DNA from 4 places in the Embleya sp. NPDC056575 genome. Region 4 is predicted to be linked to each of the others. Evidence: riboswitches for the same ligand, from Rfam matches in the RefSeq annotation. Region 4 holds a riboswitch; each other region holds the start of a gene.

Region 1 (7,469 bases), on a different contig from region 4:
GGTCCGGCCGACGGACGGCGGGAGCGCCACGACACACGCGGCCAACCGGACGGCCGTCGCGCACCGGCGCGGATCGAGCCGTTCGGGCCGTTCGGTGGGCATCGGCGCAGCCTACCCACCACCACGACCGGGCGCACCGGGGCCGGCGACCGCGCACCTCGCTCCAGTACATTTGTACTTGTACATCTGTACAACTCGGTGGGGAGGGCGCATGGCCTGGTTGTTCCTGGGGTTGGCGATCTCGTGTGAGGTGATCGCGACCAGTCTGCTCAAGAGCACGGACGGCTTCACCCGGTTGTGGCCGACGCTGGCGTGCCTGGGCGGCTATGCCGGCGCCTTCTATCTCCTGACGCTCTCGCTGCGCCAGTTGCAGGTGGGCACGGCGTACGCGATCTGGTCGGGGCTCGGGACGGTGGCGATCGCCCTGGTCGGCGCGGTGTTCCTGAACGAGCCGATGACGCTGCTCAAGGCGTTCGGGATGGCCCTGGTGATCGCGGGCGTCGTGGTGCTCAACCTGGGTGGTGCGCATTGACCGCGACCCGGGACCCGGAGGGCCGGCGGTTGCGGATCGTACGCGGCGCCGTCCAGGCCATCGCCGAGGTGGGTGTCGGCAACACCACGCACCGCCTGGTCGCGGCGCGGGCCGAGGTCCCGCTGGGGGCGACCACGTACTACTTCGCGTCGCTCGACGACCTGGTCGCCGCGGCACTGGCGTACGCGTCGGCGGAGACGGCGCGGATGGTGGAGGACTGGGCGGCGCGGATTCGGGGCAGCGACGACGTGCCCGGCGTGCTCACCACGCTCACCGCCGAATACCTCGCGGACCGACCTCGGGCGCTGGTCGAGTACGAGTTGTATCTGGCGGCGGCGCGCAGCCCCGAGTTGCGCGGTTTCGCGCGAGCGTGGGTCGAGGGGATCGGCGGCTTCCTGGCCGACCGGTTCGGACCGCCCGCCGCCGTGGCGGCGGTCACGCTCCTGGACGGCACGATGTTGCAGGTGCTGACCCTGGGCACGCCGCTGGACGAGGAGCAACTGCGCTGGTCCCTGGCACGCTGCCTGACGTCGTGAGCCGGACCCGGGTCCGCGCGGCGACGCTCGGGCGGGTCGTACGCATGCGGTAGGGTCGCGGTCAGCGAAGGGGAGTAGCCCCGCGAACCGGTCGTCGACATGCTGGAGCCCTCGGGTTCCCGGTGGCCGGGCCCGATCATCACGGGTGGGCGAGACCTTCGGCCAGGCAACGACGCGTCCGCGAATCTCGCGGACGCACCCCGTCGTGCCGGGCCGAGTGGTCCTCCAATCCGCCGAGCGGCGCTTCGTGAAGACCCGGGGCCCGGCTCTCGTAGAAAGCCACCCGGAATGCACCTCGACCTCCTGGCGATCCTGACCGCCTTCGGGCTGATCTTCCTCGCCGAGCTACCGGACAAGACCATGTTCGCGTCGCTCGCCATGGGCACCCGCATGCGCCCGCTCTACGTCTGGTTCGGCACCTCGACCGCGTTCGCCGTGCACGTCGCGCTCGCCGTGGGCGCGGGCGGTCTGCTCGGCCTGCTCCCCGGTTGGATCGTCAAGCTCGTCTCCGCCGCGCTGTTCGGCTTCGGCGCGTTCATGCTGCTGCGCGGTGGTGCCGACGACGAGGACGCGGACGGCGGCGGCGCGCGGATCACCGGGTTCCGGGCGGTGTTCTCGACCGCCTTCATGGCCGTGTTCATCAGCGAGTGGGGCGACCTGACCCAGATCACCACCGCCAACCTGGCCGCCACCAACGGCACCTGGTCCACCGCGATCGGCTCGGTCGCGGCGCTGATGTCGGTGTCCGCGCTGGCGCTGCTCGCCGGGCGGTTCATCGCCAAGCGCATGCCGTTGCAGACCGTGCAGCGGATCGGCGGGGTGTGCATGCTCGGCCTGGCGATCTGGTCCCTGGTCGAGGTCTTCGCGGGCTGACCCGGTGGGCGCTCAGGCCTGGGGGGCCGGGTCGTCCTCCGACTCGGGCGTGGTGCGGCCGAGCAGGCGTTCGTAGCGCTGGCGGGCCGCCTGCGGGGTGCCCAGGCCCAGGCCGAAGGCGATCTCCTGCCAGGTCATCTCGCGCCCCCGGGCCATCCGGAGCAGCCCCGCCTCCAGGTCGTCCATCTCGCCCCGGGCCATCGGGATCAGGCTCAGCGCGGCGGTGATGTCGGCGTGGTCGACCGCCGGCTCGCCGTCGGCGGGTTGCGCGATACCGCTGAGCAGGAACGACACCAGCCGGATCGCCTCGTGCGGGCCGAGCATGTACGGATGCACCTGCCGGGCGCGCTGCTCGTCGGTGGCCGCGTGCCGCTCGGCGATCCGGAACAGGGAGGCGTGTACGCGCTGGGCCCGCGCCTGCTCGGGGTCGGGCGCGGTGAAGGGGTCGTGGGATTCGGGGGTCGCGGGAGTATCCGGAGTCGAAGACATGATCACAGCATGCCGGGACGCACGGATCGATGTCAATGGATCGTGTCGCACGATTCGTGGTGAACAACTTGTTCACATCTGCCGGGATGCGGGTGCGAGGCACGGCCGACCCGATGCCCGGAATGTGATGTAGCCCGCATGGATAAAACGGACATAAATTATATAGCCGACTTCGGGTTGCAATTCATTTCCGGTGGCCGACGACGGATCTCGACTATTTTCCGTTACCGCTCCGTCACGCCACTCTCCGAGATATGCCCTCGTCATCGCGGGTGCTTCCGACCGAAGCCGGCCGAGATGTCGCCTTTATTCCGCCTTTACACTCCGGGCAAACTCTGCGATTCGGTTGTGATCTCCCCATCGCATTGCCTACCTTTCTCGCCGATTCACCTTTCGGGTGAACCCTGCCGCCGGTACGCCGAATCCCGTCGCCGGCAGCGGGATGTCTACAGCGAAGAATCCGACGGGAGCGGGGGAACCAGGTGAATCGCCGTGGCCGGGATCGTTCCGGTGACGGCTAGGGGTGAAGTCGCGTGAAGCGACCGGGCTGCTCCAGTCCGAATCCGACAGCTCACCTCGTAGGCGACAGGAGAGGACCCCATTTCATGCTGTCCGCAAACGCTCGCCACCGAGCCGCCCGCCCCGCCAACGTCCGCCGCTTCGTCGCGGCGGTGGGCATCGCCGGCATGGGAGCCGTCATCCCGGTCGCCGGTGCCGGTGCGGCCCACGCGCAGGTCCCCACCACCGACCAGACCCCCACCGGCGCCTCCGCCGTGCTGTCGGCCACGCCGACCGCCGCGGTCGACAGTGCCCCGGTCCAGGCCGAGGTCGCCGCGCCCGCGGCCGCCACCGCCGCGGAGAAGGCCCGCTACCTGGTCCAGGCCGGTGACACGCTGTCCCAGCTCGCGCTGACCAACAAGGTCTCCGGCGGCTGGCAGAGCCTGTACCAGCTCAACCGCGACGTGCTCCCGTCCGGCCCGGACCTGATCGAGATCGGCCAGACCCTGCGGCTGACCGGCTCGGCGCCCGCGCAGCCCAAGGCGGAGGCCCCCGCCAAGCCGAGCATCCAGGTCCAGCCGAAGACCGCGGTCACCGGCACGACCGCGCCGAAGCCGACGAGCAAGCCGTCGGTCGACGTCGCGGCCAAGCCCGCCGCCAAGCCGGCCACCGGTGGCTCGAAGGGCAACCAGGCGCCCACCGGCGGTTCCTCGAACACGTCGAGCAAGGCCGCCCAGGCCGTCGCCTTCGCCAAGGCGCAGGTCGGCAAGCCGTACGTGTACGGCGCCACCGGCCCGAACGCGTACGACTGCTCGGGTCTGGTCCAGGCCGCGTACAAGGCGGCGGGCATCTCGCTGCCGCGCGTGACCAACGACCAGTTCGCCGCCGACCCGCACGTGTCGATCGCCAACCTGCAGCCCGGCGACCTGGTGTTCTTCTACTCGGGCATCAGCCACGTCGGCATCTACATCGGCGACGGCAAGATGGTGCACGCCGCCAACTCGCGCAAGCCGGTGGAGATCGCCTCGATCAACACCATGCCGATCGCCGGCGCGACCCGCCCGAACTGATCGCGCGACCCGGCCGCGGCGGCGCCCGGGTGACCATCGCACAGCAGTGGCAGTGGCAGCAGTGGCACGGCGCTGTGCCCCCGACCGTGGTCGGGGGCACAGCGCCGTCGCACGTCCGGTGCCTACTCCCGCGTGGGGCGCGGTCGGGCGGTGAGTACCGCCATGTCCAGCGGCAGCGGTCGCAGGTCGAGCAGTTCGAAGCCGCCCTCGGCCAGCAACGCGCGATACTCCGCCACCGTGCGCTCGCGGCCCCGCGCGTTGGTCATCATCTGGATGTCGAAGCGCAGCGGCAACACCGACCGGCCCGCCTCGACGATCGGCCGCTCGACGATCGCCAGACGTGCGTCGACCGGCATCGCCCGGGCCAGGGCCCGCAACACGATCAGGCACTCGGGGTCCGCCCAGTCGTGCAGGATCCGAGCCAGCAGGTACACGTCCGCCCCGCCGGGCAGCGGATCGGCGAAGAAGTCGCCGACCACCAGGTCGCACCGCTCCTCGGCGGCCGACGCGGCGAGCAACTCCCGGGCGGCGTCGATGACATGCCCCCGCTCGAAGAGCACTCCGCGCGCGGTCGGATGCTCACCCAACACCCGGAGAAGCAACTCCCCGTCGCCGCCCCCGAAATCGACCACCGTCGCGGCCGGCGGCAGGTCCAGGGCGGCCGGCACCGCGTCGAAGACGATCGTGCCGAACGCCATCGCCTCCCGGAACAACCGGGCGTCGTCCGGGTGTTCGGCGAAATACTCGAACGACTCCCGGCCGTGCACCCGGGTGAACGCGTCCTCGCCGGTGCGCACCGTGTGCTCCAGCCCCAGATACGACGTGAAGAACAGACCGCTGTACAGGTCCGCCAGCGCGGCCAACGATCCGTCCCGATCGGTGCGCAGCAGCGCACCGCGCTCGGTGAGCCGATAGTGCCCGTCCGCCTCGGCCCGGAACACCCCGTGCCCGGCCAGCAGGCGCATCAGCCGCCCCAGGCGGTCCGGTTCGGCGCCCGCCGCCTCGGCCAGATCGGCCACCGACCGGGACCCGTCGCCGAGGTGGTCGGCCAGGCCCAGCCGCGCCGCGACACCGATCGCCTGCGTCACCCACGCGCCGGTGACCAGGTGCAACATCTCCCGGGTCGGGTCCTCGCGCGGCGGACCCTCGTGCGCCGGCGAACCTGCTCGGCCGGTCGCCGGGTTCGGAGCCGCGTGCCGCCGAAGCACCTCGGGATACGATCCGGTGGCCAGGATCTCCAGGCGGCGCGGCCAGCGGTCCGAGGCCGGTCCGCCGGTGCTGCGGAAGTACAGCACGAAGGTGTCCTCGTGCGGATTGAAGCCGCCGCCGTCCCGCAATACCTCGTCCCGGGACACCAGCAGGTCGTGCAGATCCAGGAGGGTGACCGGAGTCGGCTCGACCACGCGGAAGGCGAAGTGTGTCTCGCCGTTGCGGGCCCGCTCCTCGGCCCGTAGTCGGGCGAAGTCGGCTCCCGGGACCGGTGCCACGGCGAACAGTTCGAGGTTGCGGCCCTCGCAGGCGGCGACCCCGTCGCCGGGCAGCGAGCATCGCACGATGTGTACCTCGACCGATTCCGCGCGCAGGCCCAGGCGTTCGGCGATCCGGTCGCGAACGACGGTGCTGGGCACGACTTCGGTGGTCCGTAATCCCCAGTGCGGCAGTCGGTCGAGCAGGTCGCCGAGCCGCTCCGGGAAGACGAGCAGCGCGGCGTGGTCGAAGCGGCAGTGCCGGGACACCATGTCCACGACCGCGTCGGGAACTCCCGGCGGCAGCGCGGCCCGGAGGATGTCCGCCGCGCCGTGTCCGCACACGTGCTCGATCAACGCGCGGATACGGTCGGCGTCCGGATCGGACAGGTACTCGGGGGCGATCCCGGTCGGGACCGCCGTCGAAGGTGCAGGGTTCATCAAAGCTCCGTTTGTCCGTGGTCCGAGGGGTGGTGCGCGCGCGTCCCGAACGGCCCGGCGGGGGTGCGCGGGTCGGGGCGGGGCGCCCTGTGGAGGCATGGGGGGTCAGGGGGTTGCCCGGGGAGGCGGATCCGGGGGCGGCGGGGCGTCACGTCGTCGGGTCGCCGATCGGGTCGTGCCCGGCCAGGGCGCTCCGGACCAGGCCCGGCGGCACGTCCAGCAGGTCGACCAACGCCGCGGCGTGCGGCGCCAGTCGGGCGCACGCGGCGTCGATCCGCGCCGACAGGGTGCGTACCTCGTCGGCGGTGAGCAGACCAACGGCCAGGAACCAGCCGTCGTGCGCCGCGACTTCCTCCAGGACCCGGACCAGGCACAGGTCGTCGAGCACCGGCTCGGCCACCCGGTGTCCGAACGTCGGGCGGGCGTCGTGGAGCAGCGCCTCGACGGTGATCCGCGCCGCGTGCGCCTCGCCCAGGCGTTCGGCGGCATCCGCGCAGTCGTTGCGCAGGACGAACGGGTCGGTCCCCCGCTCGGCGCCGATCCGCAGCCGTTCGACGAGTTCTTCGTGCAACAGTCGCTCGCGGGCGCGGAACAGGCCCGCCCAGCCGCCGCGTTCGAGGGGCGCGGTGCAGCGGCCCGGGGCGCCGGGGTCGTGGGGCGCGTCGGGCGCCGCCGGGGGCTCGTAGTCGACGCCGGTGGCCATGGACCAGCCCGCGTCGAGGAGGATCAACTGGTTGTCGCCGCCCGCCGCGTTGAACGCCATCGCCAGGCCCTGGTAGTCGATCAGCCGGTTCTCCGCGAAGAAGCCGAACGCGCCGCACGCCCGCCGACAGCGCGACACGGCCTGTTCGGCGAGTCGATCGGTGGTCACCTTGAGCAGCGAGGCGGTGCGCATCGCGGCCGGCGGCAGACCCCGATCGGCCCCCCGGTGCACCGGCAACCGCCAGCACAGGTCGGTCGCCCGGCGGGCCAGCACCGTCGCGGTCAAGGCCGCCGCATGGGCGCCGAACAGTGCGCGCTGCTGGTTGCGGTGGGCCAGCGCCGGGGTTTCCGGATCGAAGCGGCCGACCGTGCGGCGCCGGTGGGCGTGCCCGAGGGCGATCGCGGTCGCGGCGCGCGTGACGGCGGCCATCCCGGCGGTGATCGCTCCCCAGGCGAACCTGCTCTGGCCTTGGCTGCGCCGGCTGCGGCCCGCCGGGTCGAGCGGGTCGTGATGGCCGTCCGGTGCGGTGATCGTGGCCCCGTCGCGCAACCAGCGGTCGGCGGGCACCCGGACGTGGTCGAAGCGTACGGCCGCGTAGTCCAGTGGCAGCAGCCCGGTCGGCGGTCGCGGCGTGATCACCACCCCCGGGCACGGGCCGGCCTCGTCCCGCAGCGGCACCAGGAACAGCCCGGTGCCCCGGCCGATGCCGTCCACCACGATCCGCGCGCCGACGACCGCCACTCGGGGCACACCGGAAAGGCCCACGTTGGGTGGGTACTTGCTCGCCCCGGCGTCCGGGGTGTGCAGGTCGAACGCCTCGCCGGCCGGGTCCCAGACCGCCTCGGTGCGGATGCCGGCGGA
Region 2 (7,469 bases), on a different contig from region 4:
GGGTTGATGCCGCTGCCGTAGTTCGGGGTGGTGCGGATCTCGAAGTGCAGGTGCGGGCCGGTCACGTTGCCGGTCGCGCCCGAGAGGCCGATCTGCTGGCCGGTGCTCACCGTCTGGCCGGCGCGGACGCCGATGCTGGACAGGTGGGCGTACTGCGAGTACTTGCCGTCCGCGTGCTTGATGACGACCTCGTTGCCGTAGGCGCCACCGTTGCCGGCGCTGACCACGGTGCCCGAGGTGATGGCCTTGACCGAGGTGCCGGTGCCGACCACGAAGTCCTGGCCGGTGTGGCTGCCGCTGGACCACATGGAGCCACCGGTGCCGAACGCGGTGCCCAGCGCGCCGTTCACCGGAGCGACGTAGCCCGAGGAGTTGACGGCGGTGCTGCCGGCCTTGGCCGAGGAGGTCTTGGCCACGACGGGGGCCTTCTCCTTGGTCACGGGCTTCGGCGCGACCTTGACCGACACGGAGGGCTTGGCCTCGGTCTTGGTCTCGACCTTGGCCTCGGCCTTCGGCGCGACCTCGGTCTTCGTGGCGACCGCGGCCTTGCCGGAGAGCGAGAGCTTCTGGCCGACCAGGATCAGGTTCGGGTTGCCGCCGATGACGGACTTGTTGTCGGCGTACAGCTTGCGCCAGCCGCCGTCGACGTCCTTGGCCGCGGCGATCTTGGACAGGGTGTCGCCCTTGACCACGGAGTAGGTGGTGGTCGTGGCCTTGGTCTCGGCGGCCGGGACGACCTCGATCTTCGGGGCCTTCGGGGCCGGCGCGGCCTCGACCGGCTTCTCGGCGACCTTCGGGGCGACCTTGACGGTGGCCTTGGTCGAGCCCGACTTGGCGCTGGGGGAGATGGCCGGAGCGGCGCCGCCACGGGTCAGGCCCGCGGGGCCCGAGGTGTTCGGCCACGCGCCGGGGCCCTGTACGGCGAGGACCTTCTCCGCGATGGCGATCTGCTGGTCCTTGGTGGCCAGGTCCGCACGCGGGGCGTACTGCTGACCGCCGAACTCGTTCCAGGTGCTCTGCGTGAACTGCAGGCCACCGTAGAAACCGTTGCCGGTGTTGATGTGCCAGTTGCCCGAGCTCTCGCCCATGGCGACCTTGTCCCAGACGGAGACCGGGGCGGCGGTGGCGGAGGTGGCGAAGCCGGTGATCAGCGGGGCGGCGACGATGGCGCCGGCCATGCCGAGGGTGAGCGCGAGGCGCGCGTTCTTGGGCTTGCGGGCAGGGGTGATGAACGACTGCACGAAGATTTTTCCTTCTCCCACGCCTACGAAGTGAGCTGTCGGATTCGGGCTGGAGAGTCTCGCCCGGCCGGCGTCGACTCCTCGGGTATCGAGGAGGCGGGCACGGCTTCACCCCAAGCCGTCGTTATCGGACGTCCACGACATGCGGACGCCCGGGACGGCATTCCACTTGGTTCCCCCGCTCCTGCCTTTCGGGTTTCGTACCGTGGCCTCTCCGGCGGCAGGATTCGGCGAACCGGGAGACACATTCCGCCGAACACCGGACCGGTGCGGCGAAGCACCAAACTACGCATACACCCGACTCGGATCCAAACATCATGTTTCGCCGAAACCGAAGATTCGGGTCGGAAGGGTGGAATTCCGGGACCGAAAGTCCCGAAGCATCCACGCATTGTGCCCGGGACCTTCAGCGGAGAGTGAGATCGAAATCGCGGGGAGTGAGAATCGCGGAAACTCGGTTCACGGTGCGTGCGAGTTCCTGACAATCGGTGCGCGGGATGTGACGTGCGCCACGGGATTTGCCGGAAACGCCGGTCTCGGGATGGTGGAAAACGGGTCGAAACTGGGGCCCACCTGCCCATTCGTGGGATGGAGCGAGGGCGAAGGCGCGCGCGTCGCGGGGTTGGTGTTCGACGGGATGGCTCCCTTCGAACCGGGTGGCGTGGTGGAAACCCGTGGGTGTCTCGGGTCGGGTACGGCGTATGCGGCTCCCCCCGTGTGGAGTCGCATACGCCGAACTCGACCCGAGATCCCGGTGTCGGGCCCGTGATGGTCAGGGTGTCCGGGCGCCGCCGTCGGGTGTGGTGAGGAATTCGGCGAGGTGTACCGCGCGTACGCGCGACCTGCGGCGCCGCAGGCCGGTGCGGAGTTGGCGCAGGCAGCCCGGGTTGACCGCGACCACGACGTCGGCGCCACTGGCCTCGATCGCGTCCAGCTTGCGGTCGAGGATGCGGCGGGATTCGATCGGGCGCAGGAGGGAGTAGGTGCCGGCCGCGCCGCAGCAGTCGCCGGCGCCCGGGGTTTCCACGAAGTCGGCCACCGCGGAAAGGACTGCGCGCGGTTCGCGCCATACGCCGAGGCCGTTGCGCAGGTGGCAGGAGTCCTGGAGGGTGACCCTGACCCGGCGGCCGGCCACCCGGCGTTCGGGCAGTGCCGAGACGTCGACCACCTCGGACAGTTCGGCGACCCGGTCGCGGCCGATGACGTCGGCCAGGTGCGCGGCGCATCCGCCGGAGGTGGTGACGATCCGGCCGGGGAGGCGTTCGCCGAGGCGGCGGGCGAGGGCGCGGCCCTTGGTCAATTCGCCGTTGTGCGCGTGCAGCGCTCCGCAGCAGCCCTGGTCGTCGGGCACCTTCAGGCCGGGCAGGAGGGTGCGGGCCGCGCGGGAGACCCTGGGGAACATGGCGCGTTCGAAGCAGCCGAGCATGAGGGAGGCACCGGTGCCGGCGGGTGGCGTGGGTGGCGTGGGTTGTGCGGGCTGTGTGGGTTGGATGGGTTGGATGGGTTGTATGGGTGGCTTCGGGGGCCGGGGTGCGGCCGGACCGGTTGCCTTGTCGGGGCCGCTGCGCCCGGCCGGCAGGACGAAGCGGCCCCAGCCCATCGCGCGGACCACCGGCGGCAGGCTCACCACCATCGTCAACAGCCGGGCCAGTGGCGGTCGGTGTTTGCCCCGCCACTGGTGCTCGCGCCACTGTTCCAACAAGGAGCCGTACGGGACGCCCGCCGGGCAGACCGGTTCGCAGGCGCGGCAGCCCAGGCACGCGGAGGACTGTTCCAGCAGGGTCGGGTCGTCGGCGTCCAGGCGACCGGTCTCCAGCGCGCGCATCAGGTTGATCCGGCCGCGCGGCGAGGAGGCCTCGTCGCCGGTGGCGGCGTACGTCGGACACGCGGGCAGGCAGAAGCCGCAGGAGATGCAGCGGGAGAGTTCCTCGGGGTCGAACATACCGGTCATGAGCCGAGCTTTCCGGGATTGAGGATGCGGGCGGGATCGAAGGCGGTCTTGATCCGGCTCAGCAATTGCAGTTGGTCGTCGCCGAGTTGGGCGCGCAGGTGCGGCAACTTGGCGGCACCTACGCCGTGTTCGCCGGTGATGGTGCCGCCGAGTTCGATCGCGGTGCGGAAGATGTCGTCGAAGGCGGCGTGCGCGCGCTCGATCGATTCGGTGTCGTTCGGGTCGGCCACCACGCAGGTGGGGTGGAGGTTGCCGTCGCCGGCGTGACCGAAGGTGGCGATGGTGACGGTGTGCCCGGCCGCGATGGCGTCGATCCGGTCGACCATCTCGGCGATCCTGGGTCGCGGCACGGTGGCGTCTTCGAGGATGGTCAGCGCGCCGAGTCGGGACAGTGCGGGCAGCGAACATCGGCGAGCGGTCAGCAGTGCCTCGGCGCCGGCCACGTCCTCGGCCAGGGTCCATTGCGTGGCGCCGGCCGCGTCGCACAACTCGGCCATGCGGTTCAGGTCGTGGCGGACCGCGTCGGACGTACCGTCGTCGCCGAACAGGAGCAGCGCCCCGGCGTCCCGGCGCAGGCCGAGGTCGGCGAAGTCCTCGACCGCGTTGATGCAGCTTCGGTCCAGGAATTCCAGGGTTGCCGGGACGATGCCGGCGGAGAGGATGTCGGCGACCGCGCGGCCGGCGTGGGCCAGGTCGGGGAAGTAGGCGATCCCGGTGCCCGTGTCGGCGGGGGAGGGCAGCAGGGCCATGGTGATCTCGGTGATCACGGCGAGGGTGCCCTCGGAGCCGGTGAGCAGGCGGGTCAGGTCGTAGCCCGCCACGTCCTTCCAGAGCCGGCCGCCGGTGCGGATCACCTCGCCGGTGGGCAGTACCGCCTCCAGGCCGAGTACGTAGTTGCGGGTGACGCCGTACTTGAGGCCGCGCAGTCCGCCCGCGCAGGTGGCCACGTTGCCGCCGACGGTGGAGACCGTGCGGCTGCCCGGGTCGGGCGGGAAGAGCAGGCCGTGTGCTGTCGCGGCGTCGGCCAGGGCGGCGGTGGTCACGCCGGGTTCGACCACGGCGAGCAGCTCGTCGGGGCTGATCTCGCGGATGCGGTTCATGCGTGTGGTGACCAGGACGATGCCGCCGTTCAGGGCCACGGTGGCCGCGCACAGGTTGGAGCCGGCGCCCCGGGGGACGACCGGCACGCGGTGCTCGGTCGCCAGGCGCAGCACGGCGGCGACCTCGGCGGTGTCGGCCGGGAAGACCACGGCGTCCGGGAGCCGGTCGAACAGGGGGGTGGCGTCGCGGGCGTACGGCACCAGGTCGCCGGTGGTGTGGCGGACGTGTTCGGCGCCGACGATCGCGCTCAGGCGGTCGATCAGGTCCATGGACAGGGGCATGTTCCGTGGGTCTCCCTCGGGCGGGTGGCCGTCGTGCTGGGTGGGCTCGCCGCCGACGGCGGTCGTGTCGGCAGGGCGGGTCGGCGGGTCGGCCTGCGTTGTCCTCGAACGCCGGACGGGCTGAGATGTGCCGTGGACCTGGCCGGGGTGGCTGCGGATCGGATTGGGGTTGGGGATGGGGTGTGGGTGAACTGCGGTTTGGCCTGGGAGAGTTGCTGTTCCGATCCGGGTGGTTGCGGGTCGGGTCGAGTTGAGTTGCGGTCCGGACCGGGGTGGGTTGCGGGCCTGGGGTGGTGGCCCGGTTCTGGCTGGGGGTTGGTGCTACATGACTGCCAGTTGGCCGCCGTCTACGACCAGTTCGGTGCCGTGGATGAAGGCCGCGTCTTCCGAGGCCAGGAAGGCGTAGGCGGCGGCTACGTCTTCGGCGCGGCCGGCGCGGGCCAGGGGGATTCGGGTGGTGATGTACGTCGATTCGAAGTCGGGGTCTGCCATTGCGCCTGCGATCGAGGCGTTGAGTGGTGTACGGATGTATCCGGGGCACAGGGTGTTCACCCGGATCCCGTACCGGCCCAGTTCCACCGCCATCGTCTTTCCGAGCAGGAGGACACCTCCCTTGGAGGCGTTGTAGTGCGCGTAGTCCTCCTCGCCCGCGATCCCGTTCGTGGACGACATGTTGACGATCACCCCGCCGCCGCCGCGTTCGACCATGTGCCGGCCGACCGCCTGGCCGACCAGGAACATGCCGCGCAGGTTGACCGCGAGCATGCGGTCGAAGTGCTCGGCGGTGATCTCCAGGAAGGGTTCGCGCCAGGCGATGCCGGCGTTGTTCGCGAGTACGTCGATGCCGCCCAGTTCGCGGACGGCCGCCTCGACGAGGGCGGTCGCGTCCGGCTCGTGGCTGACGTCGACGGCGAAGCCGGTGACCTCGCCGAGCGGGCGCAGTTCCGCGACCGCCTCGTCCACCTCGGCCGGATCCAGGCCGCCCACCAGGACGCGGCACCCCTCTTCGAGGAAGCGCCGGGCGGCCGCGAAGCCGATACCGCTGCTGCCGCCGCTGACGAGTACCCGCTTGCCGATGAGCCCGCGCATCGCTTCTCCTCCGTGACCGGTCGACGAGCCGGGACGTTATCAGCGATGCGCGGTACGGTCTATCATTCCATCAGGCGGAATGCCATCCCATTTATGCTTCGTTCCCTAGGGGGGCCCTTGACCGGCAACAGCGATTCGCCCGTGATCAGCGTGGATCGAGCACTGCGGATCCTGATGCGTATGGGCGAAATGCCCCGAGGCATCGCCTTGGAGGAGCTTGCGAGTGATCTGGACATCCCGAAGAGCACTCTCCACCGGCTGCTCGGGGCGCTCAAGCACCGCGGATTCGCCGCCCAGCCCGAGGTGAACGGCCCCTACTTCATCGGGAGCCAGCTGCTCGCCACCGCGTTCCGCTTCCACGACGACATCGACCTGCGCTCGATGGTGCACCCGCTGCTCGCCGACCTGCGCCGGGTGACCGACGAGACGGTGCACGTGGCGATCCTGGACGCGGGCGAGGTGGTCTACCTGGACAAGGTCGAGGCGTCCGGCGCGATCAAGCTCTCGTCCGTGATCGGCGGGCGAAATCCCGCGCACAGTACGGGAGTCGGCAAGGCGCTGCTGGCCTGGACGTATCCCACCGACGAGGCGCTGCGGGCCTGGGCGACGCCTCGGCTGCCGCTGCGGCCGGCGACCCGACACACGCTCACCTCGGTGCCGAAGCTGGCCGCCGAGCTGGACGAGGTGCGGCGTCGTGGCTGGGCCACGGACCTGGAGGAGAACGAGCTGGGGCTGCGGTGTGTGGCGGTGCCGCTGTTCCTGGGACGTTCGGCGCCGGCGGCCGCGATCAGCGTGACCGGACTGAAGTCGCGGATGACGTCGGCGCGAATGACGGAACTGGCCGAGGCGCTTCGCTCGCGCGTGGCCGAATGGGCGGGCTCGGCAACCTAGCCCGCGCTCCGAGACTGCCTCGCGCCGCCCTCGATCGCCGGACAGGCTGCGATCGGCCCCGGCCGTGGGCGCCCACACCGCTGCGCGGGCGCCGCGAGGTGTCCTCAAGCGCCGGACGGGCTGGGGTGGGTCGGGTAGCGGGTGTGCCTGCGGTTGTGTGGGTGCGAGGTGTCCTCAAGCGCCGGACGGGCTGGAGTTGCCCGGGTTGCGGATGCGCGAGCGCGAGGCGTTCTCGAATGTCGGACGGCTGAGGTTGCCGGGTCCCGGGTGGGCCTGCGGATGTGCGGGTGTGGTGTGTGCTCGAGCGTCGGGTGGGCCGGGGGTGCCCCGGATTTGTGACGTTGTGCGGGTGCGCGGGTGCGGTGTGTTCTCGGATGTCGGAGGGGCTGGAGTTCGGGCTGGGCGGGTTGGGGGGCCTGGGGTGGCAACTTTCTTGTTTGGTGGGGGGATTGGCATGGGTTGAGGGTTTGGGTGTGGGGGGCGGGGGGCTCTTGACAGGTTTGGCGGGGCGTTGTTTTACTCGCTTCGCTACTTGGAATTGCGTTCCGCTAGACGGAATGCCGAATTACGGGGAGTGGCATGAGGTTGGCGACAGTTGACTGCGAGGGCCGGGCGGTGGCCGTGGTCGAGCGCGACGGGGGGTTGTACCGGCTCGACGGGCCCGGTGGCGGGACGCTCGGGGCGCTGGTCGCGGCTGGGCCCGAGGTGGTGCGGGCGGTGGTCGATGCCGCCGTGGAGCCGGTCCGGGCGACTCGGTACCTGGCGCCGTTGCGGCCGGGGAAGATCGTCGCGATCGGACTGAACTACCTGGACCACATCCGCGAGGCCGGTGTGGAGCCGCCGAGCAACCCGCTGGTGTTCGCCAAGTTCCCGTCCAGCGTGATCGGCAGCGGCGATGCGATCGTCGTCGACGCC
Region 3 (7,469 bases), on a different contig from region 4:
CACCGGCTTCGCCAACCCCTCCGACGCGTGCGTGGTCGTCCCGGTCCCGGTGGACGTGGAGCCGGGCCGGGTGGAGTTGTGCGTGGTGTCCGCCTCCGGCGTGGAGTCGGCGCCGTACGAGATCCAGATCGCGGGCTGAGCCGAGCGGAACACGCGAGCGGGCCGGGTCGATTCCCTCGACCCGGCCCGCACTCGTCTCGACGCGAGCGGCGCTACAACTTCTGCACCGGCGCGTAGCGCAGCAGCAGGGTCTTCTCGCCGCCCGCGCCGAAATCGATGGTGGCCTTCGCCTTGTCACCGGTCTCGGCGGTGGACACCACCGTGCCCAGGCCGAACTTGTCGTGGGTGACCCGATCGCCCGGGGACAGCGCGATGGCCGGGCGTTCCTTGATCTGCGCGCCCTTGCCGAAGCCGCCGCGCGAGGCGACCGTCGACTTCGTCGCCGACATCGCCTTGGCCGCCGACGGCGAGGTGCCGCGCCAGTCGACCAGCTTCTCCGGCAGTTCGGTCAGGAAGCGCGACGGCGGGTTGTACGACGGCGCGCCCCACGCGCTGCGCATCTTCGCCAGGGTGACGTAGAGCCGCTCGCGGGCGCGGGTGATGCCCACGTAGGCCAGCCGGCGCTCCTCCTCCAGCTCCTTCGCGTCGCCGAGCGAGCGCATGTGCGGGAAGACGCCGTCCTCCAGGCCGGTGAGGAAGACCGTGGGGAACTCCAGGCCCTTGGCGGTGTGCAGGGTCATCAGGGTGACCACGCCGCCGTCCTCGGCGTCGGTGGGGATCTGGTCGGAGTCGGCCACGAGCGAGACCCGCTCCAGGAAGTCGGCGAGCGTGCCCGAGCCGCCCTCCTGCGCCTGGGCCTGCTCGAACTCCAGTGCCACCGCCGCGAGTTCCTGAAGGTTCTCGATCCGGGTCTCGTCCTGCGGGTCGCTGGAGGCCTGCAACTCGGCCAGGTAGCCGCTCTGTTCCAGGATCGCCTCCAGGACGGTCGCGGGACCCGCGCCGCCGTCCACCACCGCGGTGAGGTCGTCCAGGAGCCGGACGAAACCCTTGACCGCGTTGGCCGAGCGCTTGGCCAGGCCCGGCGCGTCGTCGGCGCGGCGCAGCGCCTGCGCGAACGGGATGCGGTCGCGGGTCGCGAGCACGTCCAGGCACGCCTCGGCCCGGTCGCCGATGCCGCGCTTGGGCACGTTCAGGATCCGGCGCAGCGAGACCGTGTCGTCGGGGTTGGCCAGCAGGCGCAGGTAGGCGAGCACGTCGCGGACCTCGCGGCGCTCGTAGAAGCGCACGCCGCCGACGACCTTGTACGGCAGGCCGACCCGGATGAAGACTTCCTCGAAGACGCGGGACTGGGCGTTGGTCCGGTAGAACACCGCGACCTGTCCCGGCTTGGTGTGGCCCGCGTCGGTGAGGCGGTCCACCTCGTCGGCGACGAACTGCGCCTCGTCGTGCTCGTCGTCCGCGACGTAGCCGACGATGGGGGTGCCGGCGCCGGCGTCGGTCCACAGGTTCTTCGCGCGCCGGTTGCTGTTGCGCTCGATCACCGCGTTGGCCGCGCTCAGGATGGTCTGCGTGGAGCGGTAGTTCTGCTCCAGCAGGATCGTGGTGGCGTTCGGGTAGTCGGCCTCGAAGTCGAGGATGTTGCGGATGGTCGCGCCGCGGAAGGCGTAGATCGACTGGTCCGCGTCGCCGACCACGCACAACTCGGCCGGTTCGAGCCCGACGAGCCCGGCCTCGGCGGGATTGACCAACTCGCCGTCCACCGTCAGGCGCGGGCCGCTGCCGGCCGCGCCGCCGACCAGTTCGCGCACGAGCGTGTACTGCGCGTGGTTGGTGTCCTGGTACTCGTCCACCAGCACGTGCCTGAAGCGCCGCCGGTAGTGCTCCGCGACGTCCGGGAACGCCTGGAGCAGGTGCACCGTGGTCATGATCAGGTCGTCGAAGTCGAGCGCGTTGGCCTGGCGCAGCCGCTCCTGATACATCGTGTAGGCCTGCGCCAGTATGCGCTCGGACTCGTTGATCGCCTTGGCCGCGAAGTCCTCGTGGTCGATCAGCTCGTTCTTGAGGTTGGACACCTGCGCGTTGAACTTGCGCGGCGGGAACTTCTTCGGGTCCAGGTCGAGGTCGCGGCAGACCATCGCCATCAGCCGCTGCTGGTCGGCCGAGTCGTAGATGGAGAACGAGGAGCTCATGCCGAGCTTCTTGTACTGCTGCCGCAGGATGCGTACGCAGGCCGAGTGGAAGGTGGACACCCACATCGCCTTGGTGCGCGGCCCGACCAGCGCCTCGACCCGCTCGCGCATCTCGGCGGCGGCCTTGTTGGTGAAGGTGATCGCCAGGATCTCGCCGGGGTGCACGTGGCGGGAGGCGAGCAGGTGGGCGATGCGGTGGGTCAGCACACGGGTCTTGCCGGAGCCCGCGCCCGCCACGATGAGCAGCGGGGACCCCTCGTGCACGACCGCGGCGCGCTGTTGCGGGTTCATCCCGTCGAGCAGCCGGGCCGGGTCCACCACGGGGCGCGCGGCGCCGTTGCGGTAGTAGGCGTCGCGCGGCTCGGGCGGCGGCGCGTACTGCCCCTCGTACAGGTCGTCCGGATAGTCCTCCGGCAGGCCGTAGACGTGGTTCTCGTCCGGCTCGGGCGGCAGCGGGATCTCGTCCGCGGAGCCGGCGGGGGACTTCTTGGCCGCGGTGTCGAAACCGGGCAGGGGGATGTCGTCGAAGAGGCTGCTCATCGTTCCCCGAGTCTAGGTGGGTGTCGGGCGGGTCGTGCCCGGCCGGTGTCGGCGGGCAGGGATCATTGCGCCGACAACCATCTTCGCGCCGTCGGACATCGGGTCGACCGGGATCGGGCCGATCACGGGTCGCCCGGCCGGCGGATGGAGTCGGAGCGGGTCGGATCGAGTCGGATCAAGGGAGTACATCGTGCTGGACGATCGCGACGTGGAGCGGGTCCTGGTGCTGGCCGCGCACCCGGACGACATCGACTTCGGGGCGGCGGGGACGGTCGCCACGTGGACCGAGGCGGGCATCGAGGTGAGCTACTGCCTGGTCACCGACGGGGACGCGGGCGGGTTCGATCCGGCGGTGCCCCGGTCGGAGATCGGCGGGATCCGGCGGGCCGAGCAGAGCGCGGCGGCGGCGCACGTGGGGGTGCGGCAGCTGTACTGGCTGGGGTATCCCGACGGGCGTGTGGCGGTCTCCATGGAACTGCGGCGCGACATCAGCCGGGTGATCCGGCAGGTGCGCCCGCAGCGCATGGTGATCCCGAGTCCGGAGCGGGACTGGGCCCGGCTGGCGCCCAGCCACCCCGATCACCTGGAGGCCGGCGAGGCGGCGATGCGGGCGATCTATCCGGACGCGCGCAACCCGTTCGCCCACCCCGAGCTGCTGGAGGCGGAGGGGCTGAAGGAGTGGACGGTGCCGGAGACCTGGCTGTCGCCGACCGCGGCACCGAACCACGCGGTGGACGTGACGGAGGTGTTCGAGCGCAAGATCGCGGCGCTGCTGTCGCACGAGAGCCAGACGGGCCATCTGCCGGAGCTGCGCGAGCACGTCGTGTCGATGCTGGAGGGCAACGCGGCGCGGTTCGACCTGGGCGCCGGACGTATGGCCGAGGTGTTCCGGGTGGTGGACACCCGCTAGCGGCGGCGGGATCGGCGGCTCAGGTCCACATCACGGCGATGGCGATGTTCGCCACGGTCAGCAGGCCGATCGCGCCGAGGACGCGCGCGGACACCCGCTCCGCGGCGCGGTTGCCCCACACCAGCAGCAGGATGACCAACAGGATGCCGAGCTTGGTACCGATCTTGGCGGTGTCCACGTCCCGGTCCAGTCCGGACCGCACCACGCCCACCAGGGCCAGGCCGGTGACGAGCATGGTCAGCGCGCCGTGCGTCATCGCGGGCACGATCCGCACGTCGCCGGTGCGCAGCGCGGACATCTGGGTGAGGAAGCCGCCGAGCAGGGCCGCGATGCCCACGATGTGCAGCACCAGCAGGATCTGCCGCAGAACGTCCACGTCGTACAACCCCTCGTCGATCGTCGCCCGGCGGGTACCCGGCCGCGGCGTTCTCGGCGCCCACGCCGGACCCCCGGCCGCCGTCCGGCAGCCTAGCCGGCGGCGATCCACGCCTCACCATCGGTCGAATGCCATTAAAGATCGCCAAAACGGATCAAGATCGACTTTAGGGAATCCGGGTGCATCTCCCGTGATACGCGGAGATGGAAACGGCGACATTGGTAAAGTTTTGGCAATGTGAAGGCCAATGGTGATGGTCCTGACACGCGTGTGACTAGTGTTCTGCGGCAGGCGATCGGCTCGAGGTCGGCCACCCGGTCGACACGATCGCCTCCGCCGAATTCGGTGACGGGTTTCGGTGACGGTGGGCAACCACGGTCGCCGCGACACGAAGCCGGAACCGGGGACCCTCGCAGTCCCTTGGGGTGAATCGGTGCTCCGGCACCGTAGGGCGCCTTCTTCCGCCCGAACCCGTCAGCTAACCCGGTAGGCGGCCGAGGAAGGAGACCCGCCACCAGTGGCGTCCCAACGTCGACCCGGGCAACACCGCAAGCCCAAGCCGCGCACCGCCGTGCGTACCGCCGCGACCGTCGTTACGGCCGCCGCGACGATGACCGGCGTGATGACCTTCGCCGGCACCGCGAGCGCGGACCCCGCGCAGTCGTTCCAGCAGACCAAGGACCGCGTCAACCAGCTGCACAGCGACGTGATCAAGGCCACCGACGCCGCCAACGGCGTCGAGGAGCAGATCGAGAAGCAGCAGGACACCGCGAACCAGACCCAGGCCCGGATCACCGAGGAACAGACCGCGCTGAACGCCCTGCGCGACCAGATCGGTGTCCTGGCGGCCAACCAGTACCGCAGCGGCGGCCTCCCGCCGTCCCTCTCGCTCGCGCTCAGCGGCGACCCCGAGGGCTACCTGCAGAAGTCGCAGATGATGTCCCAGCTCGACGGCCAGCAGGCCGCCAAGCTGAAGCAGATCGCGGCGCAGGCCCGAGTTCTCCAGCAGGACCGCACCGAGGCCTCCTCGCAGCTCGCGGAACTGGAGAAGCTGCGCACCGACCTGAACAAGAACAAGACCGACATCCAGGCCAAGCTCGCCGAGGCGCAGCGGCTGCTGAACACGCTCACCGAGCAGCAGAAGAAGGAAGTCCTCGACTCGGACGAGCACGCGAACGACACGCGTGCCAACGACCGCAGTTCGCGGGACAAGCAGGACACCACGCCGACGACCAACGTGCCGGCCTCCGGTCGGGCCGCGGCGGCGATCGCGTTCGCGCGGTCCCAGATCGGCAAGCCGTACGTCTCCGGCGCCGAGGGCCCCGGCTCCTACGACTGCTCGGGCCTGACCCAGGCGTCCTGGAAGGCCGCGGGCGTGCGCCTGACCCGGACGACCTGGACCCAGGTCAACGACGGTCCCCGCGTCTCCAAGGGCTCGCTCCAGCCCGGCGACCTGGTGTTCTTCTACTCGGACAACCGGCACGTGGGCCTGTACATCGGCAACGGCAAGATCATCCACGCCCCGCGTCCCGGCAAGACCGTGACCGAGGCGCCGGTCGACTCGATGCCGTTCTACGCGGCCATCCGACCCGGCTAGGCCCGGCCGGACCCCGTCACACGTACGAAGGCGCCCTCCCGTCGCGGGAGGGCGCCTTCGCGCGTGTCGCCGGTCGCCCGGCTCAGACCAGTCGCCGGTCCGTCGCCCAGCGGGTCAGCTCGTGCCGGTTGGACAACTGCAACTTGCGCAGCACGGCGGAGACATGGGTCTCCACCGTCTTGACCGAGATGACCAGTCGGCGGGCGATCTCCTTGTAGGCGTAGCCGCGCGCGATCAGCCGCAGCACCTCGCGCTCGCGCTGGGTGAGCCGGTCCAGGTCCTCGTCGATCGGCGGCACGTCGGTGGCCGCGAACGCGTCCAGTACGAAGCCCGCCAGGCGCGGCGAGAACACCGCGTCGCCCTCGCCGACCCGGCCGATCGCGCGGATCAGTTCGTCGCCGGTGATCGACTTGGTCACATAGCCCCGGGCGCCGCCCCGGATCACCCCGATCACGTCCTCGGCGGCGTCCGACACGGACAGCGCCAGGAAGCGCACCGCCGGGATCAGCGACGCGCACCGGCGCAACACCTCGACCCCGCCGCCGCCGGGCAGGTGCACGTCGAGCAGGACCACCTCGGGGCGCGTCTCGGTGACCACGGCCACCGCGCTCGCCACGTCGTCGGCCTCGCCGACCACCTCGACCGCCTCGCCGATCTCGGCGCGCACGCCGGTGCGGAACATCCGGTGGTCGTCGACGAGGACCACCCGGGTGCGGGGCGTGCCCTCGACGGGTGCGCTACTCGTCTCGGTGGTGTTCACGTGTTCGTCCTTCCCACAGCGGACCGGCCGGCGTCGGCGCGGCGCATCTCCAGCTCGACCTCGGTGCCCTCGCCGGGTTCGCTGCGGATGTTCGCGGCGCCCCCGTTGCGGCGCATGCGCCCGAGCACGGACTCTCGCACACCCAGCCGGTCGGCGGGTACGGAGTCCGGGTCGAAACCGGGTCCGCGGTCGCGGACGAACACCGTGACCGTGTCCTCGTCGGCCTCGCCGAACACCGAGATCGCCGCGCCGCCCGCGTACTTCGCCGCGTTCACCATCGCCTCGCGCGCGGCGGCGATCAGCGCGGAGAGCCGGTCGTCGACCGGGCAGTCGCCCACGCACACGATCTCGATCGACACCCCGTGCGCGTCCTCCACCTCGGCGGCGACCCCGCGCAGCGCGGCGGCGAAGGTGCGGTCCGGCTCCTCGCCGTCGGGGCGGTACAACCAGGCCCGCAACTCGCGCTCTTGCGCCCGGGCCAGCCGGGCCACCTCGCGCGGGTCCTCCACCTGGCGCTGGATCAGGGTCAGCGTGTGCAGCACCGAGTCGTGCACGTGCGCGGCCACCTCGGCCCGCTCCTGGGCCCGGATGCGGGCCCGGCGCTCGGCGCCCAGCTCGCGGGTCTGGCGCAGCAGATACGGGCCGAAGATGACCAGCAGGCCGACCAGGAGCAGGCCCGCCCCGCGCATCGCGGCCAGCGCGTCGCCGATACCGCCGCGGCCGAGCGAGAAGAAGATCAGGCCCGCGACCACCAGCGTGGCGCCGATCAGGGCGCGCAGCCAACCCGCCACCCGGCTGCGCCCGTCCAGCGAGAACCAGCGCTGCCGCTGCGACTCGTCGGCCTGACGCCACAGCAGGATCACCCCGGGCCCGGCCACGAGCAGTGGCCACAACCAGTCGCCGGAACCGGTGTCGGTGTCGGTCCCGAGCCCGGTGAGCATGGTCGCCGCGATCAGCACGATGATCAGCGCGAGCGCCTGATGCCGCTCCCGGCCGCGCTCGCGGCTCGGCGGCGCGGCCTCGGTCACGCTCTGCGGTACGAAGATCCAAAAGGCCGCGTACAGGACCACGCCCAGGCCCGCGAAGAACGCGAGCGC
Region 4 (7,469 bases):
GTTCGCTCGGACCAGCGCGCCCGAGCGCAGGATGCCGAGGCGTACCAGCGGATTCGCCGTGCGGCGTTCGACGGCCACGAAGGCGAGCAGGAGGGCGAGCCCGCCCGCGAAGGCCACGATCGTCCAGCCCGGGCCGTCGGCGGGGTGTTCGAGCCGGACCACGCCGTAGACCAGCAGCAACATCGAGCCGGTCACGCCGATCGCGCCGACGAGGTCGAAGCCCCCACCGGACTCGGGCCGCTCGTCCCGGGGGATCAGCGCCGACGCCGCCGCCAGGATCACCGCGGCGAGCGCGACCGGTACGAAGAACACCAGCCGCCAGTCGATCGCCGTCAGCAGTCCGCCGATCACCAGGCCGAGCGAGAAGCCGCCCGCGGCGGTGCCCGCGTAGAAGAGCAGTGCCCGGTTGCGCTGCGGCCCCTCCGGGAAGCCGGTGGTGATGATGGACAGCCCGGCGGGCGTCATGAAGGCGGCCGAGGCGCCGGTCACGAAGCGGGCCACGATCAGCATCCAGCCCTCGGTGGCGAATCCGCCCAGGCCGGAGAAGACCAGGAAGACGGTCAGCCACAAGAGGAACATCCGCCGCCGGCCGAGCAGATCGGCGGTACGGCCGCCGAGGAGCATGAAGCCGGCGTAGGCGAGCACGTACGCGCTCATCACCCAGCTCACGCCACCGGTGGACATGCCCAGGTCGTCGCGGATGGTGGGCAGCGCGACGTTGAGCATCGCGACGTCGATGCCCTCCAGGAAGATCGCGCCGCAGAGGACGAGCAGCATGCCCCAGGCGCGGGGGCTCATGCGGCCGGCGGGGGCGTCGCCGGGGGCGGATTCGGGGGCGGATTCGGTGGCGCTGCCGGGTGTGGACGTGGATGTGGACATGCGACAGCCCCTCGGGACGCGGGTGGGTGGGATCGCGGTGGGATCGCGGTGCGATCGGGGTACCGGGGGTCGGTTCTTCGGACGAACCCGGTTCCCTCTTGTAACCGACCCCATCCTTCGGCAGCATCGACTTCCATGGAAGAAGGCACTTCGAAGGAACCGACCCCCTGCCCGAGTAACCAGGAGGACTACGACGCCCTCCAGTGGGACGTGCGCGAGGGGTGCGAGGTCCGGCAGATCCTCGACCGAGTCGCCGACAAGTGGTCCCTTCTGGTGATCGCGATCCTGGAGAGCCGTACGTTGCGCTTCACCGAGTTGCGGCGGGAGATCGACGGGATCAGCCAGCGCATGCTCACCGTGACGCTGCGCCAACTCGAACGCGACGGCCTGGTGCGCCGCACGGTGTATCCGGTCGTGCCGCCTCGGGTGGACTACGCGCTCACCCCGATGGGGACCACGCTGCACACCACGATCCGCTCGTTGGTCACCTGGACCGAGGAACATCAGGAACGCATCGCCGAGGCGCGGGCGGAGTACGACGCGCGTGTGGGAGCGGAAGGCGACCTGGCGGTGGCGACGGCGGGGCGGTCGGTGTCGGGGTAGTGGGCGCGGCGCCGAGGCGAGGGGCGATTTTCGAATCCGGGTTCGGGGTCTGTCCACACCTGTTCGATGTCGCTCGAGGTCGCGTATTCGCCTCGGATCGGCCGGGCCTTGCGAATGTGCGGTTCGAAAAGGACCGGCAAGCCCGGCGAAACGGCGGAACCTCGCGCGTGGTAACCCCGCCGTCGGCCCATTTCGCGGGTGCGGCGACGTTTGCGGAGGTCGGACGGCGGCTCCTTGCCACCAATCGTTGCCAAAACGGTCCAAGATCGACTTTCGGGATTCCGAGTGCTTTTCCTGTGATACGACGACGGGTGAAACGGAACTCTTGGTAAAGTTTTGGTAATGCAGAGACTCGGGGTGAGGGTCGTGACACGCCTGTGACTATCGTTCTGCGATAGGCGATCGGCTCCACGTCGGCCACCCGGTCGACACGATCGCCTCCGCCGAATTCGGTGACGGGTTTCGGTGACGGTGGGCAACCGCGGTCGCCGCGACACGAAGCCGGAACCGGGGACCCTTCACAGTCCCTGGGGTGAATCGGTGCTTCGGCACCGTAGGGCGCCTTCTTCCGCCCGAACCCGTCAGCTAACCCGGTAGGCGGCCGAGGAAGGAGACCGCCGCCAGTGGCGTCCCAGCGTCGATCCGGGCAGCACCGCAAGCCCAAGCCGCGCACCGCCGTGCGTACCGCCGCGACCGTGGTCACGGCCGCCGCGACGATGACCGGTGTGATGACCTTCGCCGGCACCGCGAGCGCGGACCCCGCGCAGTCGTTCCAGCAGACCAAGGACCGCGTCAACCAGCTGCACAGCGAGGCGATCAAGGCCACCGAAGCCGCCAACCGCGTCGACGAGCAGATCACCAAGCAGCAGGGCACCGCGAACCAGACCCAGTCACGGATCACCGAGGAACAGGCCGCGCTCAACACGCTGCGCGACCAGATCGGTGTCCTGGCGGCCAACCAGTACCGCAGCGGTGGTCTGCCGCCGTCGCTCTCGCTCGCGCTCAGCGGCGACCCCGAGGGTTACCTGCAGAAGTCGCAGATGTTGTCCCAGCTCGACGGCCAGCAGGCCGCGAAGCTGAAGCAGATCGCGGCGCAGGCCCGAGTTCTCCAGCAGGACCGCACCGAGGCCTCCTCGCAGCTCGCGGAACTGGAGAAGCTGCGCACCGAGCTGAACCGGCACAAGGGCGAGATCCAGAACAAGCTCACCGAGGCACAGCGCCTGCTGAACACGCTCACCGCGCAGCAGCAGAAGGAAGTCCTCGACTCGAACGACCACAAGAACGACGCCGGTTCGCGCACCGAGACCGACCGCAGCTCGCGCGACAAGGCGGACCCGCCGACGACGGGCAAGGACGTCCCCGTGTCCGGCCGGGCCGCGGCCGCGATCGCGTTCGCGCGGGCCCAGATCGGCAAGCCGTACGCGCCGCGAGGTGTGGGCCCCGACTCGTACGACTGCTCGGGCCTGACCCAGGCCTCGTGGCGAGCCGCCAACGTCTCGCTCAGCCGCACCACGTGGACCCAGGTCAACGACGGCCCGCGGATCTCCAAGGACGCGCTCAAGCCGGGCGACCTGGTGTTCTACTTCTCGGACAACTCGCACGTGGGCATGTACATCGGCAACGGCAAGATCATCCACGCCCCCCGCCCCGGCAAGAACGTGACCGAGGCCCCCTTGGACTCGATGCCGTTCTACGCGGCCATCCGACCGGGCTAGACCGACCGCGTCGCACGACGATCGGTCCGGGAGGGGGCGAACACCCCTCCCGGACCGATCGTCGTTGTCGGCGCCGCCGGCGCCTCGGGGCACGCGGTAACCGGGGTAGGCGGTATGTGCGTCCATTTCGTACACTCCGGCCGTTTCGCGGCGCCCCGCGCTCCCGCCCGTGCGAGTCCACATCCCCGCAGGTCACGGCGTGTCCGGGGATACTCGCAGCATGTTCGATCCGATACCGGTACTCTGCCGGTGGGCAAAAAGCGGATCACCGCCGGACGCCCGACGGGGCCGTTAGCTCAATTGGCAGAGCAGCGGACTTTTAATCCGCGGGTTCAGGGTTCGATCCCCTGACGGCCCACCCGTCGATCATCGCTTCCAATGCGGTGACCAGCATGTTCGCACTTGTGCCAAGCCTGGGGCTCCTCGCCGGGCATCGAAGGTGAGCACAAGGTGAGCACGGGCGCACATGGCGGGCGTCAGGTGCGCGCGAAGGCTCTCAAGCTACCGGTCACTCTCCGCTATGGAACCTGCTGTCGAGCGGTGCGTCCGGCGCTCAGGGTCGCTGATCACCTATGGCCACCATCACACCGACCCCTTCACCCGGCGCCGCAGGCCGCGATCTGTCGCCTCGATGAGCCGGCGCCGACGCTGTTTTTCGAGCACCGCGTCAACAAGGCTCGGTGGAAGCCGACCTTCCCGCCGGTTCACGCGCCCGGCAGCCATGAGCACTGTCGACGCCGTTAACACCGCCGAGGAGGATGGGAACGTTCGCAGTGATCACACCTGTTGACACGTCATCGGTGCACAGCGCTGCTCCTCGCTCCCAAGGAGCGAAGGAACCGACTCGGCTCTCCATGCCAGGAGATGGCCAAGGCGTCCCGGGCTCGGGTTGCGGCGACGAACAACAGCGAGCGGGCCCGCTGCAATTCACGCTTGTGCCGGGACGGATCGGTGCGCGCCCAGTGCTCCACCGCCGACCTCGGTACCAGGCCCTCGGAGACGCCCGCGATGATCATGCGTTGGTATTCGAGCCCCTTGAAGCGATACATGGTGCCAACGTGCACCCCTTCTTCGTGGCGGGGGCCGTCCTGCGTGATCTCTGTGGATACGATGCCTCGTTGGGCAAGTCGGTAGGCCATCTGCGTGACCATGTCATTCGTCGGCACGCAGATCGCCACGGACTCGCGGGCGACGTCGTGCCACTCCCCGAGCTGCTCCAGCACGAGATCCATCTCGGCGTCCCAGCTCGCCGCGGAACGTAGGACGGGACGTACTCCGTGCAGCACCGATCGATACCCGGCAAGGTCGTCACCGCCGCCGTCGAGGTCGTCGTAGTCGACGCCTTCCAGGACCCCGACCGCCGACTTGAGAATCTCCCGGGTCGTGCGATAACTGAGGGTCAACTTGGCTGACCGCCCGCGGATGTTGACACCCAGGCTGCCGAGGGTGACCTGGTTGTCGTAGATCCTTTGGTGGGTGTCACCGACCAGAAAAATGTCGTTTCGATCGGTCGGTACCATCGCACGGAGCATCTTCCAGTGGGCCGCGCCGAGGTCCTGTGCCTCATCGACGACGATGTGCCGATAGCGGTAGCGCAGCCAGGCCCCAGACCCGGATTCGACATGAATGTTGCCGGGGCCGCCTCGATCCGCGTCCCGCCGCGTCCGGCTGTCGATCTTGGCCTTCCGGGCGATCTCGAGCTGGGCTGCCCGCTCGGCGACCTGCCGATGCGTCTCCAACCCCTTGACGTCCAGGCGCTGGGTGAAGCGTTCGGCGAGTTGCCAGACTTCCGCCCGCTCTGTGCGTGAAAGGCTGCGCCCCCGACCCGCCCTTCGGACGCGGAAGTAGTCGGCACGTGAGGTGACCGCTTGCCCGAGAATCACCTGATTCCACTCGTCGCTCAGAAATTCCGCGTCCCAACGGTTCTCGCCGGCCTCCACCAGGAGTTGACGCCACTCGTCGAGTGCCTGGCCATCCTCTATACGTCGCTTGGACCGACCAGGATCGGACTCGCTGACGACTCGTCTCGCAAGCTGGTCGACGTGAGTGATCTCGACGCGCGACAGCGTCTCGGGACCGCCCAGGGAGATCAGTCGAGCGCGTAGATCGGCGGCCAGGTTCTTGTTGAACGTCGTCAACAGAACGGGCTTGTTGTGCCCGGGGGGCAACCGGTCGACGAGATGCTTCACCCGGTGCAACGCGACAATGGTCTTTCCTGTACCCGGCCCGCCGCTCACCCGCGCGGGGCCCGAGAAATCGCGATGCACCAACTTCTCCTGGGAAGGATGGAGGAAGACCTTCCAGCGGCCGAAATCCCCTTCGTCCAGGATGCTTTGCAGCGATTCGTCGTCCGTGACGATCACGGCCTGCGAGCGCCCGACGGCCGCCTGCCAGTCCTCGACGTCGAATCTCTCGTCCTGCTCGGCCGCGACGGGCTCGGTGACCTGTTCGCGAACCTGCTCATACGGAACTCCGTCGCGCAGCCTGAGCAGGACCTCGCCGGTGTGCCGGGGGGCGTACTCGGCGAGGCCGAGAAGCTCGTCGTCGGTGGTCAGCTTCGCGACGATGGGGATGAGCGGTTCGGCCACGCCGAGCGCCGCCAACTCCTCGGCGCTGTACCGCGCGAACAGCGGCTCGGGTGTGGCCGGCCGTTCCTCGGTGACCGGTTCGGCCACCGGTGATGGGGCGGGAGTCGCCCGGTACAGAACATCCTTCTCGACATCCTGGAGGTCGACATACTCGATCGCACCGGTCACCTGGTTGATGCCGTAGGCCAGGCGATCCAGGTGCTGATGGACCTTGGCCCGGTCCTTCACCGAGACGAGCAGCCAGTCGTTGCCGGCCAAGCGCAGCAACAACGCCCGATACTGGCGATTGACCCGCGCCGACCACAGCCGGCCGTCGCCCTTGAGGGGCTTGAGATCGAAGCCGGGCGCGTTCGGATTCTTGCGGAATTCGTGCTGGAACTTGTAGACCGCGCCGACGATCGCCCGGTCCAGCTTGACGATTTCCTTGTCGGCCTTGTCCAGCAGACGCAGAGTCGCGCCCGAGGTCGGCGTGTCGGCGCTGCTCATTGGTCCTCCCGGTCGTCGTGCCCGTCCACGTGGTGTGCCGCTCGCGGCGCGTGCGTCAGCGCTTCGGCGAGTTCCACGGCCGTCCACGCGGCTGCGGTCCGCACGATCCAACCTGCGGCTGCGTAGGCCTGATCACGCGCCTCGGCGTCACTGTCGGGCGCACCGTCGGCATCCGGCCGATGGGCCAGCACCACGCCGACCCGATGCTCGGGCCAGGCAAGTTCGGCGGGCCACGCCGCATCGCCCAGCTCGAATCCGGCGAGCGGCGCGGGGATGCCCATGTCGGCCAGTGTTTCGGCCAGTTCGGGCAATCCTGGGTCCTCCACGAGGTAGGCGAGGACTTCGTCCCAACCGTCGTCCCGTGCCCCATCCGACGCGGCGACCACCGCGTCGGTTTCGCGTCGAGGCTTCGAAACCGATTCCCCCGTGTGGCCTCCTTCAGGGGTGTCGACCGCGTGCGCTCGTCGCGAGGCCAGCCAACCCGCGCCACCGGTCACGGCCAGCTCGACCGGGTCGAAGCCGGTCAGTTGGCTCGTCGCGAGTTGCACGCCGTCGCCGTCGCCGTCGTTGAGGAATTGCAAGAGGTTGGTCCAGTACAACCAAGCCTGCCACCGCCTGCGATGCGCCTGCCGGTCACCACCCACGGCCTGTGCGCTGTCGTCGAGCACGGTGAGCGCCGTCCAGGCGGCTGCGGACTGACCCACTCGCAGGTCGAGCGCGATGGTCAGTGGGCAACCGGCGGCGTCCCTGGTCGCCATGATCTGCACGGCCCCCCGGCCGCCTGCCAATCGGTTCCCCGCCAATGCGTCCGAGACGTGTCGGGCGATCTCGGGACCATCCGCGAGTGCCCTGCTGGTCGCCGATACGGCGGCGAATCCGGCCAGCGCGCTTTGCGTGCGACGGCGCCACAGATCGGGGTCGGGGCTGGTCAGATAGCCGATCAGGGTCTCGACCGGATTGGTCCACACGAACCGCGGCAGGTCACGGGGGTCACCGGCATGCAGACGCCGGTGAATGTCCGAAGCGGTCTTGCGTGCCGTGTTGTGGTAGGGCGCCCACACCGGATCGGTGGGCTCCCTTGCCTGCCCGGTCCAGATCCGGACGTCGTCCCAGGTCAGTTGGAAGACCTGCCAACCGCGATCGGCCCGCAGCCGGGTGCGCTTCATCGCATCGTCCGCGATCCGGTTGTACTCCGAAC

The links. Region 4 has a riboswitch for cyclic di-AMP ahead of ACFRCG_RS09545 (NlpC/P60 family protein). Riboswitches for the same ligand answer to the same signal wherever they lie in the genome.
Region 1: another riboswitch for cyclic di-AMP. It lies ahead of ACFRCG_RS24430 (NlpC/P60 family protein); the one in region 4 lies ahead of ACFRCG_RS09545 (NlpC/P60 family protein).
Region 2: another riboswitch for cyclic di-AMP. It lies ahead of ACFRCG_RS01335 (transglycosylase family protein); the one in region 4 lies ahead of ACFRCG_RS09545 (NlpC/P60 family protein).
Region 3: another riboswitch for cyclic di-AMP. It lies ahead of ACFRCG_RS34830 (NlpC/P60 family protein); the one in region 4 lies ahead of ACFRCG_RS09545 (NlpC/P60 family protein).

What each region holds. Positions count from the first base shown of each region.
Region 1 covers NZ_JBHTVA010000031.1:32,335-39,803, reverse strand. The annotation lists gene ACFRCG_RS24455 (uridine kinase) at 1-102, opposite strand, end outside; gene ACFRCG_RS24450 (DMT family transporter) at 212-532, shown strand; gene ACFRCG_RS24445 (TetR/AcrR family transcriptional regulator) at 529-1,068, shown strand; gene ACFRCG_RS24440 (TMEM165/GDT1 family protein) at 1,357-1,941, shown strand; gene ACFRCG_RS24435 (DNA-binding protein) at 1,954-2,430, opposite strand; cyclic di-AMP (ydaO/yuaA leader) riboswitch at 2,873-3,029, shown strand; gene ACFRCG_RS24430 (NlpC/P60 family protein) at 3,036-3,998, shown strand; gene ACFRCG_RS24425 (methyltransferase) at 4,121-5,905, opposite strand; gene ACFRCG_RS24420 (acyl-CoA dehydrogenase) at 6,054-7,469, opposite strand, start outside.
Region 2 covers NZ_JBHTVA010000001.1:314,193-321,661, reverse strand. The annotation lists gene ACFRCG_RS01335 (transglycosylase family protein) at 1-1,178, opposite strand, end outside; cyclic di-AMP (ydaO/yuaA leader) riboswitch at 1,247-1,484, opposite strand; gene ACFRCG_RS01330 ((Fe-S)-binding protein) at 2,014-3,192, opposite strand; gene ACFRCG_RS01325 (FAD-binding oxidoreductase) at 3,189-4,574, opposite strand; gene ACFRCG_RS01320 (SDR family NAD(P)-dependent oxidoreductase) at 4,896-5,663, opposite strand; gene ACFRCG_RS01315 (IclR family transcriptional regulator) at 5,781-6,554, shown strand; gene ACFRCG_RS01310 (fumarylacetoacetate hydrolase family protein) at 7,134-7,469, shown strand, end outside.
Region 3 covers NZ_JBHTVA010000056.1:66,508-73,976, reverse strand. The annotation lists gene ACFRCG_RS34850 (hypothetical protein) at 1-139, shown strand, start outside; gene pcrA (DNA helicase PcrA) at 213-2,729, opposite strand; gene ACFRCG_RS34840 (PIG-L deacetylase family protein) at 2,920-3,639, shown strand; gene ACFRCG_RS34835 (hypothetical protein) at 3,659-4,015, opposite strand; cyclic di-AMP (ydaO/yuaA leader) riboswitch at 4,385-4,523, shown strand; gene ACFRCG_RS34830 (NlpC/P60 family protein) at 4,533-5,612, shown strand; gene ACFRCG_RS34825 (LuxR C-terminal-related transcriptional regulator) at 5,695-6,372, opposite strand; gene ACFRCG_RS34820 (PspC domain-containing protein) at 6,369-7,469, opposite strand, start outside.
Region 4 covers NZ_JBHTVA010000009.1:162,441-169,909, reverse strand. The annotation lists gene ACFRCG_RS09555 (MFS transporter) at 1-798, opposite strand, end outside; gene ACFRCG_RS09550 (winged helix-turn-helix transcriptional regulator) at 1,015-1,482, shown strand; cyclic di-AMP (ydaO/yuaA leader) riboswitch at 1,959-2,097, shown strand; gene ACFRCG_RS09545 (NlpC/P60 family protein) at 2,106-3,197, shown strand; tRNA gene ACFRCG_RS09540 (tRNA-Lys) at 3,483-3,555, shown strand; gene ACFRCG_RS09535 (UvrD-helicase domain-containing protein) at 3,992-6,271, opposite strand; gene ACFRCG_RS09530 (DEAD/DEAH box helicase) at 6,268-7,469, opposite strand, start outside.